3 regions of the Turicibacter sp. TJ11 genome follow, and region 1 is predicted to be linked to each of the others. Evidence: a T-box and tRNA genes for the amino acid it is inferred to sense, from the RefSeq annotation. Region 1 holds a T-box; the other regions hold tRNA genes.
What was found. The T-box of region 1 lies ahead of tyrS (tyrosine--tRNA ligase). A T-box ahead of a tRNA ligase gene usually reads a tRNA of that ligase, here a tRNA-Tyr.
Positions count from the first base shown of each region.

Region 2: it has a tRNA-Tyr gene. The T-box ahead of tyrS (tyrosine--tRNA ligase) is inferred to sense a tRNA for this amino acid. The anticodon was not compared.
Region 3: it has a tRNA-Tyr gene. The T-box ahead of tyrS (tyrosine--tRNA ligase) is inferred to sense a tRNA for this amino acid. The anticodon was not compared.

Region 1 covers NZ_CP069349.1:219,866-226,109, forward strand. The annotation lists gene pheT (phenylalanine--tRNA ligase subunit beta) at 1-1,140, shown strand, start outside; gene JRC48_RS01025 (chorismate mutase) at 1,234-1,518, shown strand; gene JRC48_RS01030 (substrate-binding domain-containing protein) at 1,954-2,943, shown strand; T-box leader at 2,988-3,188, shown strand; gene tyrS (tyrosine--tRNA ligase) at 3,379-4,644, shown strand; gene JRC48_RS01040 (YeiH family protein) at 4,772-5,803, opposite strand; gene JRC48_RS01045 (LysR family transcriptional regulator) at 5,919-6,244, shown strand, end outside.
Region 2 covers NZ_CP069349.1:1,815,038-1,821,281, forward strand. The annotation lists gene JRC48_RS08630 (energy-coupling factor ABC transporter ATP-binding protein) at 1-563, opposite strand, end outside; gene JRC48_RS08635 (energy-coupling factor transporter ATPase) at 539-1,369, opposite strand; gene JRC48_RS08640 (NusG domain II-containing protein) at 1,427-1,792, opposite strand; gene ahpC (alkyl hydroperoxide reductase subunit C) at 2,232-2,795, opposite strand; tRNA gene JRC48_RS08650 (tRNA-Leu) at 3,122-3,205, opposite strand; tRNA gene JRC48_RS08655 (tRNA-Lys) at 3,212-3,287, opposite strand; tRNA gene JRC48_RS08660 (tRNA-Val) at 3,293-3,368, opposite strand; tRNA gene JRC48_RS08665 (tRNA-Phe) at 3,375-3,450, opposite strand; tRNA gene JRC48_RS08670 (tRNA-Asp) at 3,459-3,534, opposite strand; tRNA gene JRC48_RS08675 (tRNA-Met) at 3,539-3,614, opposite strand; tRNA gene JRC48_RS08680 (tRNA-Ser) at 3,632-3,724, opposite strand; tRNA gene JRC48_RS08685 (tRNA-Ile) at 3,743-3,819, opposite strand; tRNA gene JRC48_RS08690 (tRNA-Met) at 3,832-3,908, opposite strand; tRNA gene JRC48_RS08695 (tRNA-Ala) at 3,937-4,012, opposite strand; tRNA gene JRC48_RS08700 (tRNA-Pro) at 4,028-4,104, opposite strand; tRNA gene JRC48_RS08705 (tRNA-Arg) at 4,110-4,186, opposite strand; tRNA gene JRC48_RS08710 (tRNA-Leu) at 4,196-4,284, opposite strand; tRNA gene JRC48_RS08715 (tRNA-Lys) at 4,326-4,401, opposite strand; tRNA gene JRC48_RS08720 (tRNA-Gln) at 4,407-4,481, opposite strand; tRNA gene JRC48_RS08725 (tRNA-Tyr) at 4,491-4,575, opposite strand; tRNA gene JRC48_RS08730 (tRNA-Thr) at 4,579-4,654, opposite strand; tRNA gene JRC48_RS08735 (tRNA-Val) at 4,668-4,743, opposite strand; tRNA gene JRC48_RS08740 (tRNA-Glu) at 4,750-4,826, opposite strand; tRNA gene JRC48_RS08745 (tRNA-Asn) at 4,842-4,918, opposite strand; rRNA gene rrf (5S ribosomal RNA) at 4,928-5,036, opposite strand; rRNA gene JRC48_RS08755 (23S ribosomal RNA) at 5,088-6,244, opposite strand, start outside.
Region 3 covers NZ_CP069349.1:1,356,256-1,362,499, reverse strand. The annotation lists tRNA gene JRC48_RS06545 (tRNA-Lys) at 1-26, shown strand, start outside; tRNA gene JRC48_RS06540 (tRNA-Leu) at 63-151, shown strand; tRNA gene JRC48_RS06535 (tRNA-Arg) at 161-237, shown strand; tRNA gene JRC48_RS06530 (tRNA-Pro) at 244-320, shown strand; tRNA gene JRC48_RS06525 (tRNA-Ala) at 339-414, shown strand; tRNA gene JRC48_RS06520 (tRNA-Met) at 440-516, shown strand; tRNA gene JRC48_RS06515 (tRNA-Ser) at 530-622, shown strand; tRNA gene JRC48_RS06510 (tRNA-Met) at 640-715, shown strand; tRNA gene JRC48_RS06505 (tRNA-Asp) at 839-914, shown strand; tRNA gene JRC48_RS06500 (tRNA-Phe) at 923-998, shown strand; tRNA gene JRC48_RS06495 (tRNA-Asp) at 1,014-1,089, shown strand; tRNA gene JRC48_RS06490 (tRNA-Lys) at 1,099-1,174, shown strand; tRNA gene JRC48_RS06485 (tRNA-Leu) at 1,212-1,300, shown strand; tRNA gene JRC48_RS06480 (tRNA-Arg) at 1,310-1,386, shown strand; tRNA gene JRC48_RS06475 (tRNA-Glu) at 1,399-1,475, shown strand; tRNA gene JRC48_RS06470 (tRNA-Thr) at 1,484-1,559, shown strand; tRNA gene JRC48_RS06465 (tRNA-Trp) at 1,574-1,647, shown strand; tRNA gene JRC48_RS06460 (tRNA-His) at 1,650-1,725, shown strand; tRNA gene JRC48_RS06455 (tRNA-Gly) at 1,732-1,805, shown strand; tRNA gene JRC48_RS06450 (tRNA-Glu) at 2,511-2,587, shown strand; tRNA gene JRC48_RS06445 (tRNA-Val) at 2,594-2,669, shown strand; tRNA gene JRC48_RS06440 (tRNA-Thr) at 2,683-2,758, shown strand; tRNA gene JRC48_RS06435 (tRNA-Tyr) at 2,762-2,846, shown strand; tRNA gene JRC48_RS06430 (tRNA-Gln) at 2,857-2,931, shown strand; tRNA gene JRC48_RS06425 (tRNA-Lys) at 2,937-3,012, shown strand; tRNA gene JRC48_RS06420 (tRNA-Leu) at 3,050-3,138, shown strand; rRNA gene rrf (5S ribosomal RNA) at 3,148-3,256, shown strand; tRNA gene JRC48_RS06410 (tRNA-Asn) at 3,263-3,339, shown strand; tRNA gene JRC48_RS06405 (tRNA-Glu) at 3,350-3,426, shown strand; tRNA gene JRC48_RS06400 (tRNA-Thr) at 3,435-3,510, shown strand; tRNA gene JRC48_RS06395 (tRNA-Met) at 3,533-3,609, shown strand; tRNA gene JRC48_RS06390 (tRNA-Ser) at 3,623-3,715, shown strand; tRNA gene JRC48_RS06385 (tRNA-Met) at 3,733-3,808, shown strand; tRNA gene JRC48_RS06380 (tRNA-Asp) at 3,932-4,007, shown strand; tRNA gene JRC48_RS06375 (tRNA-Phe) at 4,016-4,091, shown strand; tRNA gene JRC48_RS06370 (tRNA-Val) at 4,098-4,173, shown strand; tRNA gene JRC48_RS06365 (tRNA-Gln) at 4,184-4,258, shown strand; tRNA gene JRC48_RS06360 (tRNA-Lys) at 4,264-4,339, shown strand; tRNA gene JRC48_RS06355 (tRNA-Leu) at 4,377-4,465, shown strand; rRNA gene rrf (5S ribosomal RNA) at 4,475-4,583, shown strand; tRNA gene JRC48_RS06345 (tRNA-Asn) at 4,590-4,666, shown strand; tRNA gene JRC48_RS06340 (tRNA-Pro) at 4,673-4,749, shown strand; tRNA gene JRC48_RS06335 (tRNA-Trp) at 4,763-4,836, shown strand; tRNA gene JRC48_RS06330 (tRNA-His) at 4,839-4,914, shown strand; tRNA gene JRC48_RS06325 (tRNA-Gly) at 4,921-4,994, shown strand; gene JRC48_RS06320 (CoA-disulfide reductase) at 5,097-6,244, shown strand, end outside.

The DNA.
Region 1 (6,244 bases):
GCTATGAGTAATGAAGAAGTAGCAAATGTTTGGACTCGTTTAAACTTTACATATGATTTAACGGACGATGTGTTTACGGTACATGTGCCATCTCGTCGATTAGATATTACAATTGTTGAAGATTTAATTGAGGAAGCGGGACGTATTTACGGTTATGATAATATTCCAACGACTCTACCTTCAACAGATATTAAAGGTGGATATAAACCAATCCAATTAATGCGTAATAAAGCACACCAAACTTTAATGGCTTGTGGTTTAACACAAGTGATTACGTATTCATTAACAAGCGCTGAAAAAGCACAGCAATTTTTATCAATTCCAGCTAATAAAAAAGAATTAGTCAAATTAGCGATGCCTATGAGTGAAGATCGTTCAAATTTACGTCAATCAACGATTCCTCAATTATTAGAAGTGGTTCGTTATAATAACGCACGCACAATTGAGAATGTTGCTATTTATGAAATTGGAAAAGTTTATGGTCAAGTTGATGGAACATATACAGAAGAAACAAAAATTTCAGGTGCAGTGACAGGAAAAATGATCACTAATAAATGGCAAGCAAAAGTTGAAAAAGTAGACTTCTATGTCGCAAAAGGTTATGTTGATGCTGTTTTAACTGAGATGGGTCATTTAAATGTCACTTATCGTCCAGTTATCGCTGATGAATACAAAGAGTTCCATCCAGGACGTACGGCCATGATTTATGTGAATGATGTTTTAGTCGGAGTAGTCGGACAAGTACATCCAGAATTACAACGTGAATTAGACTTACATGAAACATACGTATTTGAATTATCATTAGATGTCTTATTCGGACTAGAAAGTTCAAAACCGGCTTATGAAATAGTACCAAAACATCCAGGAATGACACGTGACATTGCGTTAGTCGTTGATCGTGAAGTGTTAGCAGATCAATTAGTTCAAACGATTAAAAACGCTGCAAATCACTTATTACAAACAGTTGAAGTCTTCGATATCTACGAAGGTAAAGGTGTCGAAGAAGGTAAGAAATCTGTGGCGATTTCACTTTATTACTTAGATCGCGAAAAAACATTAACAGATGAAGATTTACAACCAACACATCAAAAAGTATTAAATGCTTTAACAGAAGAGCACAACGCTGTTTTACGCGGATAATTGAAAGGGGAGCAAGTATTAAAGCTTGTTCCCTTTTTAACAAACTGTTAGCCAATAATACGTTCAAGTAAAAAATTAAGATGAGGTGAAAACATGACAAATATGAACTTAAAACAACTAAGAGATCAAATCGATGAAATTAATGTCCAATTGCTACATTTATTAAATCAACGTACTCAATTAGTGGAGGCTGTTGGAGTTGAGAAAGATAAACAAGGATTAAAAAAATATGATCCAGTTCGTGAAGAACAAATTATAGAAAAGTTAAAGCAAATCAATGAAGGACCAATGACAGATGAAATGATGGTTCATATCTTTAAAGAGATTTTTAAGGTTAGTGTTAAATTACAAGAAGATAATAGTCAACAACAAGACTAGTAGGGCTAACATTTCAAACATTTTTGGGAATCAACTCGCGAGAGAAACTAAAAGGATTATCCATGATTATTATGTCTATCTATTTTGTTAGAGATAAGTTCAAATATTTCAAAGCGTACAGATTGAACTAAAATCCATCTAATCATCATTCACTCAGATGATAATTGACCACTTTGGAATAATTTGATGTTTTTTTGAAAAAATTATTCAAATAGAATAAACCAACCTTTTCTTGTCTATAATAGAGTTAATCATGAAAAGCAAGCGGTTTAAAAATGTAAATTTTCATGAAGTTATTGATAAATTAATTTATTTTCGATAAAATGAAGGTTGTATCGGAGATTATGTAGGTGTTAACGCTTGCAGAGTCGTACTTTGCAAGTTGAAATGATAGATAGATACAGGAAATTTTTTTTGCGTTTAGGAGTTGATTTTATGTCAAAGGTGACAATTTATGATGTCGCACGTGTAGCTGATGTATCATTAGCAACAGTGTCTCGCGTTTTAAATAATCCAGAAAAAGTAAAACCTAAAACTCGTGAGCGAGTTTTAGCAGCCATCAATGAGTTAGGATATCGTCCTAATGCAATCGCGCGTGGATTAGCTAGTCGTCGTTCAACAAACGTTGGATTAATTGTTCCAACTTGTTCACGTGCATCTGTATCAGAGATGATCGATGGGGTAGCAGATATCGCTGATAAATATCGTTATTCAGTGTTCTTAAATGTAACTCATAATGAAAATGATATTGCAACAAATGTTTGGCAAAATATGATCGCCTCTCAAGTAGATGGTGTTTTAATGATGGCTGATAAAATTAGTGAGGAAGAAATCGAGCGTTTAGCAAACGATACAGTTCCAACGGTATTATTATCAGTTAAAGATTTAGAAGGGCGTCTACCAGCTGTTTTAATTGATTACGAATTAGCGGCATATGAAGCAACTAAAAAATTAATTGAAAATGGAAACAAAGATATTGCGTTCATTACTTCAAATTCATACTATGCGATGAATGATTTAAAAGAACAAGGATATCGTCGTGCCATTGAAGAAGCTGGACTTGAGCCACGCATTTTAGGATTATACAATAAGTTTGAAAATTCTTTAGATTCATTTAAAGATTTCTTTGCTAATAATCAAGCACCAGATGCTGCATTAGCGGTTCGTGACTCAGTGGCAGTTATGTTTATGAATGCTGCAATTGAACATGGAATTAGTGTTCCAGATGAATTAGAAATTATCGGATTCCAAAATACAAAATATGCAATTATGTCACGTCCACAGTTAAGTACAATTAATATTCCAACATATGATATTGGAGCCGTTGCAATGCGCTTATTAACAAAGTTAATGAAAGAAGAGGAAGTTACGGAAACACAAATTACGTTACCTCATTCATTTGTTTGGCGTAATACAACGAAATAAGGTTGACAGCAACCTACACAATTTGTTATAATCCAAGCATCAATAATAGTGCAATGAAAAGAATTAAGTAGTGATTATAGATAGCAAAATCAGAGACTTAGTGGTTGGTGAGAACTAGGGCAGATATAATCATGAATTACACTCTTGGAGCATGTTCTTATGAACCGGTCTTTACCGTTATCAAATTAAGTGGTTAAAGCATAGATTTAACAAGTTGGGTGGTACCGCGAATTTTCGTCCCTTCATTTTATCTTTTTAGATAAAATGAAGGTTTTTTTATGGATTCGCTAGATTCTATTTATCACGAAGATGAAGAATTTATGGTGAATCAAAACTTATGTAATTTATACTTAATCATGAAATTGAATGGATAATGGGAAGTTGGTTTTTTAAATCTTAAATATTTAACGAATGAAATTAAACGAGGTGAAACTAATGAAAAATGAATTCTTAAAAGAATTAGAGTGGCGTGGGTTAATTAATGACTGCACGGATTTAGAAGCATTAGACGCTTTAATGGAAGAAGGAAAAATTACATTATACTGCGGGTTTGACCCAACGGCAGATAGCTTACATATCGGATCATTATTACCAATCTTAACATTAAAACGTTTCCAAATGGCAGGTCATAAACCATTACCATTAGTAGGTGGAGCAACAGGATTAATTGGAGATCCAACAGGTCGTTCAGCAGAGCGTCAAGAGAATAGCCATGAAACAGTTATTAAATGGTCTGAAAGTATTAAACGACAACTATCACAATTTATGGAGTTTGGTGATCAATCAAATTCAGCTGAATTAGTAAACAACTACGACTGGACATCAAATTTAAGTATGATTGAATTCTTACGTGATTTTGGTAAGTACTTCAATATTAATTACATTTTAGCAAAAGATACGGTTTGTTCACGTTTAGATCATGGAATGACGTTTACTGAATTCTCATATACGATTTTACAAGGAATGGACTTCAAACATTTATTTGAAACGAGAAACTGTGTTTTACAAATTGGTGGATCAGATCAATGGGGTAATATTACATCAGGATTAGAGTTAATTCGTAAAACAATCGGTCATGAAGCAAAGGCAGTTGGATTAACAATGCCATTAGTAACAAAGGCTGATGGAACAAAGTTCGGAAAAACGGCAGGTGGGGCTATTTGGTTAGATCGTAAGAAAACTACGCCTTATGAAATGTATCAATTCTTAATTAATACAGCTGATGAAGATGTTATTAAATTCTTAAAATATTTCACATTCTTATCAAAAGAAGAAATCGATGCTATTGAAGTTGCGTTCAAAGAAGCTCCACATGAACGATTAGCACAAAAAACATTAGCTAAAGAAGTCGTAACAATTGTTCATGGTCAAGAAGCTTACGAGCAAGCCTTAAAAATTACGCAAGCTTTATTCAGTGGAAACTTATCAGAATTAACAGCTGATGAAATTGAAGTTGGATTTAAAGATGTTCCTTCAGTTGAATTAGCAGAAGATCTTAACTTAGTAGATGCACTTATCACTGCTAAAGCAGCTAGCTCAAAACGTGAATCACGTGAATTTATCAATAATAACTCTATTTCTATTAATGGAGAAAAAGTGAACGATTTAGAATTCATGGTATCTAAAGCACAAGCAATCGGTGGTAAATTTACTGTTATTCGCCGTGGTAAGAAAAAATATTTCTTAATTAAACACGTTTAATAAAAAAAGAAGATCTAATCAGATCTTCTTTTTACTTAAATTGATAATCGGCTCACGTCACTAGTATAAAAGAGAGAACACATTAAGGAGGTTCTCTCTTTTATTTTTAAAGATTTATTTAGTTAAATTATAATAAGATAGAAATTAATACGATTGCAAAGATAATTTGAGCCACTCCAATAGATAAGCAGTAGATTCCACTTTTTAATCCAGCTTTCACTAAATCTTTAAACTTAACACTCATTCCGATTCCCGCTAAAGCAAAGATTTCAAGATAGTTACTTACTTGTTTAAATCCAGCAGAAACTTCTGTACTAATAAAGCCGATACTAAATAGGAAACACATTAAGAAAAATCCTTTAACATACCATGGAATTTTAATTTTAGCTTGTGGTTTTTCATGATGAAGTTCTGCATCATGATTTTCTTCATCTTTTTTAAGCTTAGCAAATGCTAAAATAACAAATACTAAGAAAATGATTCGTACAATTTTAAAAATTGTGGCGTATTGTAACACATCATGATTTACCATAGAGGCACTTCCTACGACTTGCCCCACTGATTGAAGCGTTCCACCGATTAAAGCTGATGATTGAATGGTTTCATCTTGATAAAGTAAATTTGTTAAGAATGGTAAAACCATCATTAAAACTGTTCCTGTTAAGTTAACTAATGTAATCGTAATGGATTTATCGACTTCATTAGCTTTAATGACTGGAGCAGTTGCTCCGATGGCAGAAGAACCACAAACAGCATTTCCTGAAGCCATTAATAGACGGAAGTCTTCTGTGAATCCTAATTTTTTACCGACAATTAAACAAAAAACAATCGTTAAAAACATCTGTAAAACAATGAAGCTAACACCGCCAACTCCTAATTCTAAAATAACTTGATAACTTAATGTCCCCCCTAATAAAACGATCGAATAAGACAGTAAGTTTGATTCAGAGAAGCGAATTCCTTTATAAAGTTTTGGATTAGTTAAAAGTGTATTTCCTAATAATAGCCCAAGTAAGATAGCAATGGTTGCCCCACCAAGTGTTGGAACAAATGTTCCAAGATATTTAGAAATCAACCCGATCAGGACACAAACAACTAGACCAGGAAAGATATCTTTAAAATTAATAAGTTTTTGTTGTATAAAATTTCGTGTTTTCATTCGAGTACTCCTTCTTCTTCAGTTTATATGATAAGTATATAATAGTTATTATCATAAGTAAAATTAATTGTTATAATAATAGCGATTAGTAATAATTATAATAGAGGTGTCTGATATGATTGATGAATTAAAATCGTTTATTCAGGTCGTAGAAAATCAAAACTTTACTAAAGCAGCAAGAAAATTGAACTTATCTCAACCTGCTGTTAGTATGCATATTTCAGGGTTAGAACAACAGTTGAATACAAAATTAATTTTACGTTCTAATAAGCAAAAAAACTTCTTATTAACGCCAGATGGAGAGCTATTATATCAACGAGCAAAAAAAGTTGTTCATGCCTATGATGAGATGATGATTGAAATAAAAAGTCAACGTGAAACGGTTCAAGGAACGTTAAAAATTGGAGCTAGTTTAACAATCGGGGAGTATTTACTTCCTGA
Region 2 (6,244 bases), 1.1 Mb from region 1:
AACATTTCCATCATTTCATGTTGACCTTGTGGATCTAATCCGGCGGTTGGTTCATCTAAAACTAAGACATCCGGATTCATTGCTAAAATTCCTGCAATCGCGACGCGGCGCATCTGTCCACCACTTAAATTAAACGGAGATTTCTGTAAAACTTCCTCATCTAATCCGACTAACCTTATGACATCATGTGCTCGCTGACGAGACTCTTCTTCTGATACGCCATAATTCATTGGTCCAAACATAATATCTTTTTCAACGGTTTCTTCGAATAACTGATACTCAGGAAACTGAAAAACTAAACCGACGTACTGGCGAACTTCTTTCAGACCTTTATTTTTTTCATCTGATTTAATAACTTTCTCACCAATACAAATACATCCACTACTTGGCTTTAATAAGCCATTCATATGTTGAATTAGTGTTGATTTCCCGGAACCTGTATGACCAACAATAGCTAAAAATTGCCCAGCTTCAATATCAAAGTTAATATCATACAGTGCGCGTTGTTCCATTGGAGTATTCGCATTATAAATATGATTTACCGATTCAAACTTAATTTGCATAACTCACTCATCAACTCCTCATCACTTGTACAAATATCACTTAAAATTCCTTTTTTCTTTAAATCATAAGATGCCTTGACTGCAAAAGGAACATCTAATTTCACCGATTCTAATTGCTCTTTTTGTGCAAAAACTTCTTTGGGTGTTCCTTCTAAAATAATCTCACCCGCATTCATAACAATAATACGATCACTTTGAACCGCTTCGTCTAAATGATGGGTAATCATAATAATCGTTTTATCCTTATCTTTAGCTAACTCATGAATTAATTCCATGATATCTTGTCGACCTTGTGGATCAAGCATCGCTGTTGCTTCATCTAAAATGATAATCTTTGCACCAAGTGCTAATACTCCGGCAATAGCTACACGCTGTTTTTCTCCACCACTTAAACGGTGAGGTTCTCGATCTAAAAAGCGTGTCATTCCTACCTTCTGTGCATATTCTTCGACTAAACGATTCATCTCATCATAATCGACACACTTATTTTCTAGTCCAAATGCAATATCATCTCGCACTGTACTTCCAACAAACTGATTATCAGGATTTTGAAAGACAATCCCGATTTTTTGTCGAATATCAAAAACAGTATCCTCAGTTAATAACTGATTATCCACAATGATGCTTCCACCTTGAGCTTCTACTAATCCAACGAGTAACTTAGATAACGTTGACTTCCCAGAACCATTATGCCCTAAAATAGTCACAAACTCGCCTGATTTAATCGATAAACTATAGTCTTTTAAGACAGATTGATTTTCTTCATAACCAAATGTAACATTTTCTAATCGAATCATCTCTGACATAAGTCTCCACCACCCTCTTCAATTTAACTTTTTTATGAAATAAACTTAATCAATCAATTAAATAGCCATGCCGTCTAATTCCGCTTGATTACTACCTACAATTTCAATCACTAAATAATGAGGAGCACAAATAACACTTTGCCCCACACGATTTAATGTCCCAATGGCGATACAGTCATGATCTGGACAGTCCGCTTCCTCAATACGAACCCCACTATGATCAACAATAATCTTATTATAACCTAGTTCAGTCGCAACTTCATACACATGTTCCTTCCCATCTAATGGAACACGAGCATATTCTTCTCCCTTTAAAGAAATAACAACTTCAGGATGATCTTTTGACTGTAAAGCGAAGGTTGTAAATAAAAGACCAGTGATGACAACTACAGCTATGATAACATACATATCAAAACGTTTCATATACAAATTCCTCCAACGTCAACTTTACTTTTTATACCTTAACATTATAACAAGATTTTTAATTACTTGTCATGAAAATCCAATTGAAGTACACATAATTTTGGAAAAATATATACATTGACTGATAAGAAATAATTTCCTATTAAAATAAGAGTATCACAAGTAATAGATACCATACTAACTATAAAATTTATTAAGCACTATGATGATAACTTTATTATTGTATGTAAATTGTCTAATTAAATAAATACATCCTATTATTTACTTCTAAAATCTTAGTATTATCCTACATCTTCTAACTTGAGAATTTACAGAAAAACTGAATTCCATATCTGTATATGATAGGTTATTAGTTAATTAGCATCAGTTAACACAATTATTTATTATTAAAAAGCAAATAAAAAAAGAGAAGAATACCTTCTCTTTTTTATCAGTTATCTTATAATTTACCTACTAAGTCTAAGCTTGGTGTTAATGTTTCAGCACCTGGTTGCCACTTAGCTGGGCATACTTGATCTCCATGCTCAGCAACGAATTGTGCAGCTTGTACCTTACGTAATAACTCTTCAGCATTACGTCCAATTCCATTATCATGGATTTCATATGCTTTAATTTTTCCTTCTGGATTTACAATGAATGTTCCGCGTAATGCTAAACCTTCTTCTTCAATCATCACTTCAAAATCACGAGTTAACTTACCAGTTGGATCAGCTAACATTGGATATTGAATTTTTGCGATTGTTTCAGAAGCATCTGCCCATGCTTTGTGAACGAAGTGAGTATCTGTAGATACAGAATATAACTCACACCCAATTTCTTGGAATTTAGCATAGTTATCAGCTAAATCTCCTAATTCAGTTGGACAAACAAATGTAAAGTCTGCTGGATAGAAAAAGAATACAGACCATTTTCCTTTGACTGATTCTAAAGTAACCTCTTTGAAATCTCCATTATGATATGCTTGAACAGCAAACTCTTTAACTTCAGTATTGATTAATGACATAATTATTTCCTCCTCATATATAGTAATCATTATCGATATTGTTATTATATATTTCTTTCAATATAAAGTCAACAGATAAACTTCTAATAATTCACTTAGTTTATATCCTAAATAAAAAAGACATCAATCATTATCTCGTAAACACAAGAAAAACGATTGATGTCTTAGATTGTGTGTCAAATAGATCTTATTAATCTACTAAAATAATATAAAAAAACCAGTTATTTAAATATAACTGGTTTCTTTAATATGCAATGGTATATTTTTTTCTGAAAATAAAAAAAGATAAAACTTATAAAAATCTTACCTAAGTTTATTTAAATAAATGGTGCGGGTGACAGGAGTTGAACCTGCACACCAAAGGTACTAGAGCCTAAATCTAGCGCGTCTGCCAATTCCGCCACACCCGCATAAAATGGTGTCCTGCAGAGGACTCGAACCTCTGACCCTCTGATTAAAAGTCAGATGCTCTACCAACTGAGCTAGCAGGACTTTTATGGTGGAGGATGACGGGCTCGAACCGCCGACCCTCTGCTTGTAAGGCAGATGCTCTCCCAGCTGAGCTAATCCTCCACTTGATGGTGGCTTGGGACGGAATCGAACCGCCGACACAAGGATTTTCAGTCCTTTGCTCTACCGACTGAGCTACCAAGCCTTCTTAAATGGCGGTCCAGACGGGAATCGAACCCGCGATCTCCTGCGTGACAGGCAGGCATGTTAACCGCTACACCACTGGACCTTTTTGGTTGCGGGGACAGGACTTGAACCTGCGACCTTCGGGTTATGAGCCCGACGAGCTACCAACTGCTCCACCCCGCGATGTTTTTTGATATATATGGCGGAGGAAGAGGGATTCGAACCCCCGCGACGCTTTCACGCCCTGTCGGTTTTCAAGACCGATCCCTTCAGCCGGACTTGGGTATTCCTCCGTATATCTTTTAGCAAACTGGTGGACCCTGTAGGACTCGAACCTACGACCGATCGGTTATGAGCCGATAGCTCTAACCAACTGAGCTAAGGGTCCGGGTCTTTCTCATGGTAGCGGAGGAGGGACTCGAACCCCCAACCTCACGGGTATGAACCGTACGCTCTAGCCAGTTGAGCTACTCCGCCTGATTTGTTTGCTTTTATTCAATTTAATTGGTGGAGACTAGGGGGATCGAACCCCTGACCTCCTGCGTGCAAGGCAGGCGCTCTCCCAGCTGAGCTAAGTCCCCATGATATTATTTTAATGGTCGGGAAGACAGGATTCGAACCTGCGACCCCCTGGTCCCAAACCAGGTGCTCTACCAAGCTGAGCCACTTCCCGTTTTATGGCGCGCCCAAGAGGAGTCGAACCCCTAACCTTTTGATCCGTAGTCAAACGCTCTATCCAATTGAGCTATGGGCGCTTTTTAAGTTGGTGCCTAGGGCCGGAATCGAACCGGCACGGGTGTCACCACCCGCAGGATTTTAAGTCCTGTGCGTCTACCAGTTCCGCCACCCAGGCATTTTTTATTTCAAGGCACGCACCTTATCTTTTCATAAAAATGGTGTCCTGCAGAGGACTCGAACCTCTGACCCTCTGATTAAAAGTCAGATGCTCTACCAACTGAGCTAGCAGGACATCATTGGCTGGGCTAGCTGGATTCGAACCAGCGCATGACGGAGTCAAAGTCCGTTGCCTTACCGCTTGGCTATAGCCCATCATTTAAGTGGTGGTGGGGGACGGATTCGAACCGCCGAACTCGGAGAGAGCGGATTTACAGTCCGCCGCGTTTAGCCACTTCGCTACCCCACCAACTGGTGCCGGAAGCAGGACTTGAACCCGCAACCTACTGATTACAAGTCAGTTGCTCTACCAATTGAGCTATTCCGGCTGTTATTTAATTATGGTGGAGGATGACGGGCTCGAACCGCCGACCCTCTGCTTGTAAGGCAGATGCTCTCCCAGCTGAGCTAATCCTCCACTTAATGGTGACCCGTACGGGATTCGAACCCGTGTATGCATGCGTGAAAGGCATGTGTGTTAAACCGCTTCACCAACGGGCCATTAAGTTTATTTAATGGCGCCCCAACTAGGACTCGAACCTAGGACCCCTTGATTAACAGTCAAGTGCTCTAACCAACTGAGCTATTGAGGCATTTATTCGGCCCAGCGACGTCCTACTCTCGCACTTGCGTACTACCCTCGGCGCTAAGGAGCTTAACTGCTGTGTTCGGTATGGGAACAGGTGTGCCCTCCTTGCCATCATCACTAGACCTCTGAAAGATTCGTTAATCTTCCAAAACTAGATATCTTCTTCAGTTTCGTTGGTTAAGTCCTCGATCGATTAGTATCAGTCCGCTCCATGTGTCACCACACTTCCACTCCTGACCTATCCACCTCGTCGTCTTCAAGGGATCTTACTTCTTTCGAATGGGAAATCTCATCTTGAGGGGGGCTTCACGCTTAGATGCTTTCAGCGTTTATCCCGTCCACACGTAGCTACCCAGCGATGCTCCTGGCAGAACAACTGGTACACCAGCGGTGTGTCCATCCCGGTCCTCTCGTACTAAGGACAGCTCCTCTCAAATTTCCTACGCCCACGACGGATAGGGACCGAACTGTCTCACGACGTTCTGAACCCAGCTCGCGTACCGCTTTAATGGGCGAACAGCCCAACCCTTGGGACCGACTACAGCCCCAGGATGCGATGAGCCGACATCGAGGTGCCAAACCTCCCCGTCGATGTGAACTCTTGGGGGAGATCAGCCTGTTATCCCCGGGGTAGCTTTTATCCGTTGAGCGACGGCCCTTCCATTCGGTACCGCCGGATCACTAAGCCCGACTTTCGTCCCTGCTCGACTTGTAGGTCTCGCAGTCAAGCTCCCTTCTGCCTTTACACTCTTCGAATGATTTCCAACCATTCTGAGGGAACCTTTGGGCGCCTCCGTTACTCTTTGGGAGGCGACCGCCCCAGTCAAACTGCCCACCTGACACTGTTCCCTGACCCGATGAGGGCCACGGGTTAGAACCCCAGTAACACAAGGGTAGTATCCCAACAGCGACTCCACCAAGACTGGCGTCCTGGTTTCTTCGTCTCCTACCTATCCTGTACATGTGCCACCAGTGCTCAATATCAAGCTACAGTAAAGCTCCACGGGGTCTTTCCGTCCTGTCGCGGGTAACCTGCATCTTCACAGGTACTATGATTTCACCGAGTCTCTTGTTGAGACAGCGCCCAGATCGTTACGCCTTTCGTGCGGGTCGGAACTTACCCGACAAGGAATTTCGCTACCTTAGGACCGTTATAGTTACGGCCGCCGTTTACTGGGGCTTCAATTCAAAGCTTCGCTTGCGCTAACCTCTCCTCTTAACCTTCCAGCACCGGGCAGGCGTCAGCCCCTATACATCACCTTGCGGTTTAGCAGAGACCTGTGTTTTTGATAAACAGTCGCCTGGGCCTATTCACTGCGGCTTGCTTTCA
Region 3 (6,244 bases), 1.1 Mb from region 1:
AGGTTCGAGTCCTCTGCAGGACACCATTTTAGAAAATAAGGCGCGTGCCTTGAAATAGAAATGCCTGGGTGGCGGAACTGGTAGACGCACAGGACTTAAAATCCTGCGGGTGGTGACACCCGTGCCGGTTCGATTCCGGCCCTAGGCACCAACTTAAAAAGCGCCCATAGCTCAATTGGATAGAGCGTTTGACTACGGATCAAAAGGTTAGGGGTTCGACTCCTCTTGGGCGCGCCATTATATCGGGAAGTGGCTCAGCTTGGTAGAGCACCTGGTTTGGGACCAGGGGGTCGCAGGTTCGAATCCTGTCTTCCCGACCATTAAAAAAAAATACCCAAGGGGACTTAGCTCAGCTGGGAGAGCGCCTGCCTTGCACGCAGGAGGTCAGGGGTTCGATCCCCCTAGTCTCCACCAAATTAAATAAGAATTTAATAAATCAGGCGGAGTAGCTCAACTGGCTAGAGCGTACGGTTCATACCCGTGAGGTTGGGGGTTCGAGTCCCTCCTCCGCTACCAATGATAAAAATGTGGAGGAATACCCAAGTCCGGCTGAAGGGATCGGTCTTGAAAACCGACAGGGCGTGAAAGCGTCGCGGGGGTTCGAATCCCTCTTCCTCCGCCATAATTATCAAAAAACATCGCGGGGTGGAGCAGTTGGTAGCTCGTCGGGCTCATAACCCGAAGGTCGCAGGTTCAAGTCCTGTCCCCGCAACCAATAAAGAAAAGTAAAAACGAGCGTTCATAAGACGTAGAAAATGAAAGCATGAGGAAATAACGATTAGTTATGACAAATGATTGAATTTTACAAGTCTTATGCGAGTGTTACTAGACAAAAAAAGGTCCAGTGGTGTAGCGGTTAACATGCCTGCCTGTCACGCAGGAGATCGCGGGTTCGATTCCCGTCTGGACCGCCATTTAAGAAGGCTTGGTAGCTCAGTCGGTAGAGCAAAGGACTGAAAATCCTTGTGTCGGCGGTTCGATTCCGTCCCAAGCCACCACGAAAAAACAAAAAAGGTCCAGTGGTGTAGCGGTTAACATGCCTGCCTGTCACGCAGGAGATCGCGGGTTCGATTCCCGTCTGGACCGCCATTTATAAAAGTCCTGCTAGCTCAGTTGGTAGAGCATCTGACTTTTAATCAGAGGGTCAGAGGTTCGAGTCCTCTGCAGGACACCATTTTAGAAAAGAAGGCGCGTGCCTTGAAATAAAGAATGCCTGGGTGGCGGAACTGGTAGACGCACAGGACTTAAAATCCTGCGGGTGGTGACACCCGTGCCGGTTCGATTCCGGCCCTAGGCACCAACTTAAAAAGCGCCCATAGCTCAATTGGATAGAGCGTTTGACTACGGATCAAAAGGTTAGGGGTTCGACTCCTCTTGGGCGCGCCATTAAAAAATAATGGCCCGTTGGTGAAGCGGTTTAACACACATGCCTTTCACGCATGCATACACGGGTTCGAATCCCGTACGGGTCACCATTCAACGTGCCGGAATAGCTCAATTGGTAGAGCAACTGACTTGTAATCAGTAGGTTGCGGGTTCAAGTCCTGCTTCCGGCACCATTAAATTAAATAATAGGGGTGTAGTTTAACGGTAGAACAGCGGTCTCCAAAACCGTTAGTGTGGGTTCGATTCCTGCCACCCCTGCCATGGCGATTGTGGCGAAGTGGTTAACGCATCGGATTGTGGCTCCGACATTCGTGGGTTCGATTCCCATCAGTCGCCCCATAAAATGCGGGTGTAGTTTAATGGTAGAACTTCAGCCTTCCAAGCTGACTGTGAGAGTTCGATTCTCTTCACCCGCTCCAATATGAACGATTAACATCCTTTGGGATGTTTTTTTTATGAATTTAGGAATGAAAGTAACTAGTTAATCAAAATATATTACTGCTGGTTGAATAATTATTGGATTAGTAGCTTATATTAAATGGTGAATGATAACTAATTGAGTAAATAAATAGTTAGGAATACGAATAGTTAACTAAAATTATAGAAATTTGATTGGTAATAATTCTGTAATTATTGGGTATTTTATTTGGAAAAGGAAATCATGTCCATAGATGGTAATAAGGTTTCAACTTCATTATTCTATGAATTCTAAAGACATAAGAGATTTACCTTTTATACAGTGTAAAAGAGGATTCTTAGTAGAAATATAACTGACACATTAAGAGAGAATAGGTTTAAATCTTTTACGCTAATAACAGGATCTGTAGTTTTATATTTTAGTGAAAGTATGAATCCCTTCTAATAAGTCATTGAATGTTTAATTATGCATGAGTACTTCAAGGAAAAATTATTTTAAATATTAATGCATTGTCTCTTATGAATCAGGATCGTGTATGATAGTAATAATATTTTTTAAAAAAGATGTTGACACAAAAAAGTGAAAATGATAAACTAATTGAGTGTCAAATTTGGAAGATAAAAAACGATTTAAAAAAAAGTTTTTTAAAAAAATGTTTGACAAAAAACGACAAACTTGGTAAACTAAAGAAGTAGCGAACGGAACAGGCCCGTTGGTGAAGCGGTTTAACACACATGCCTTTCACGCATGCATACACGGGTTCGAATCCCGTACGGGTCACCATAAAGTGGAGGATTAGCTCAGCTGGGAGAGCATCTGCCTTACAAGCAGAGGGTCGGCGGTTCGAGCCCGTCATCCTCCACCATAAATAAATAATAGCCGGAATAGCTCAATTGGTAGAGCAACTGACTTGTAATCAGTAGGTTGCGGGTTCAAGTCCTGCTTCCGGCACCAGCTGGTGGGGTAGCGAAGTGGCTAAACGCGGCGGACTGTAAATCCGCTCTCTCCGAGTTCGGCGGTTCGAATCCGTCCCCCACCACCATATAAAATCATGGGCTATAGCCAAGCGGTAAGGTAACGGACTTTGACTCCGTCATGCGCTGGTTCGAATCCAGCTAGCCCAGCCAATGATGTCCTGCTAGCTCAGTTGGTAGAGCATCTGACTTTTAATCAGAGGGTCAGAGGTTCGAGTCCTCTGCAGGACACCATTTTTAAAAAGAAGGCGAGTGCCTTGAAATAAAAAATGCCTGGGTGGCGGAACTGGTAGACGCACAGGACTTAAAATCCTGCGGGTGGTGACACCCGTGCCGGTTCGATTCCGGCCCTAGGCACCAATTAAATAGTCTAGTGATGATGGCAAGGAGGTCACACCTGTTCCCATACCGAACACAGAAGTTAAGCTCCTTAGCGCCGAGGGTAGTACGTAAGTGCGAGAGTAGGACGTCGCTAGGCGAAAATGCCTCAATAGCTCAGTTGGTTAGAGCACTTGACTGTTAATCAAGGGGTCCTAGGTTCGAGTCCTAGTTGGGGCGCCATTTTAAAAATGGCCCGTTGGTGAAGCGGTTTAACACACATGCCTTTCACGCATGCATACACGGGTTCGAATCCCGTACGGGTCACCATTCAAAGTGCCGGAATAGCTCAATTGGTAGAGCAACTGACTTGTAATCAGTAGGTTGCGGGTTCAAGTCCTGCTTCCGGCACCAGAACTTAATAAAATTAAAATTAGGCGGAGTAGCTCAACTGGCTAGAGCGTACGGTTCATACCCGTGAGGTTGGGGGTTCGAGTCCCTCCTCCGCTACCAATGATAAAAATGTGGAGGAATACCCAAGTCCGGCTGAAGGGATCGGTCTTGAAAACCGACAGGGCGTGAAAGCGTCGCGGGGGTTCGAATCCCTCTTCCTCCGCCATAATTATCAAAAAACATCGCGGGGTGGAGCAGTTGGTAGCTCGTCGGGCTCATAACCCGAAGGTCGCAGGTTCAAGTCCTGTCCCCGCAACCAATAAAGAAAAGTAAAAACGAGCGTTCATAAGACGTAGAAAATGAAAGCATGAGGAAATAACGATTAGTTATGACAAATGATTGAATTTTACAAGTCTTATGCGAGTGTTACTAGACAAAAAAAGGTCCAGTGGTGTAGCGGTTAACATGCCTGCCTGTCACGCAGGAGATCGCGGGTTCGATTCCCGTCTGGACCGCCATTTAAGAAGGCTTGGTAGCTCAGTCGGTAGAGCAAAGGACTGAAAATCCTTGTGTCGGCGGTTCGATTCCGTCCCAAGCCACCATCAAGTGGAGGATTAGCTCAGCTGGGAGAGCATCTGCCTTACAAGCAGAGGGTCGGCGGTTCGAGCCCGTCATCCTCCACCATATAAAATCATGGGCTATAGCCAAGCGGTAAGGCAACGGACTTTGACTCCGTCATGCGCTGGTTCGAATCCAGCTAGCCCAGCCAATGATGTCCTGCTAGCTCAGTTGGTAGAGCATCTGACTTTTAATCAGAGGGTCAGAGGTTCGAGTCCTCTGCAGGACACCATTTTTAAAAAGAAGGCGCGTGCCTTGAAATAAAGAATGCCTGGGTGGCGGAACTGGTAGACGCACAGGACTTAAAATCCTGCGGGTGGTGACACCCGTGCCGGTTCGATTCCGGCCCTAGGCACCAATTAAATAGTCTAGTGATGATGGCAAGGAGGTCACACCTGTTCCCATACCGAACACAGAAGTTAAGCTCCTTAGCGCCGAGGGTAGTACGTAAGTGCAAGAGTAGGACGTCGCTAGGCGAAAATGCCTCAATAGCTCAGTTGGTTAGAGCACTTGACTGTTAATCAAGGGGTCCTAGGTTCGAGTCCTAGTTGGGGCGCCATTATATCGGGAAGTGGCTCAGCTTGGTAGAGCACCTGGTTTGGGACCAGGGGGTCGCAGGTTCGAATCCTGTCTTCCCGACCATTAATTAAATAATAGGGGTGTAGTTTAACGGTAGAACAGCGGTCTCCAAAACCGTTAGTGTGGGTTCGATTCCTGCCACCCCTGCCATGGCGATTGTGGCGAAGTGGTTAACGCATCGGATTGTGGCTCCGACATTCGTGGGTTCGATTCCCATCAGTCGCCCCATAAAATGCGGGTGTAGTTTAATGGTAGAACTTCAGCCTTCCAAGCTGACTGTGAGAGTTCGATTCTCTTCACCCGCTCCAATATGATCTATTAACATCCTTCGGGGTGTTTTTTTTTGGTAAAAATTCATATGAATATAATGAGACCCATAATGCGTTTGTTATTATCTAAGGAGGAAAACTATGAAGGTTATTATTATAGGTGGTGTTGCTGCAGGAATGAGTGCAGCTGCAAAATTAAGACGTGCTAATAAAGAAGCACAAATTACAGTATATGAAAAGTCAAAACATGTTTCATTTGGGGCATGTGGCTTACCTTATTTTGTTGGAAATTTCTTTGAAGATTCTCAAAAGATGATTGCTAGAACGGTAGAACAGTTTAATGCATCAGGAATTACGGTTCATATTGAACATGAAGTTCTAAACGTAGATTCAACAAACAAGACGATTACTGTTAAAAATTTATTAACTCAAGAAACATTTACAGATACATATGATAAATTAATGATTGCTACAGGGGCAAGTGCAATTATCCCACCTATTAAAAATGTTGATCTCAATCATGTTTACACATTAAAAAGTATGGAAGACGGAGAGGTTTTAAAACAGGCAATGGCAGATGAAAATCTAAAACGTGTAGCTATTGTTGGAGCCGGTTTTATTGGGTTAGAAGTAGTAGAAGCGGCGAAGCAATACGGAAAAGAAGTTCATGTTTTCCAATTAAATGATCGTGTTTTAGTAGACACTTTTGATAAGGAAATAACTGATTTATTAGAAGAAGAGTTACGTGCACATGATGTTCATTTACACTTATCAAAAACAGTCACTGAGTTAGTTGGAGATGAAGCAGTGACACAAATTAAAACAAAAGATGAAACATTTGACGTGGATGTTGTTGTCATTACGGCGGGGGTTCGTCCAAATACTAATTTCTTAAAAGAAACAGGAATTGAAATGCTACGAAATGGCGCCATTATTATTGATCATGAAGGTCGCACTTCAATTGATGATATTTATGCAGCTGGAGACTGTGCTACAATTAATCATCTATTAAAGAATGATCCAGCGTATATTCCTTTAGCAACTGTTGCGAATAAAATGGGACGTATTATTGGAGAAAACTTAGCGGGTGCTCACCAAACCTTTAATGGCGCATTAGCCTCAGCTTGTTTAAAAGTAATGGATTTAGAAGCAGGGCGTACTGGTTTATCAGAACAAGAGGCGATTAATTTAGGAATTGATTATAAGACTATTTTTATCACAGACATGAATCAAACGTCTTATTATCCAGGACAATCAAAAATTAATGTCAAATTAATTTATCATGCGAA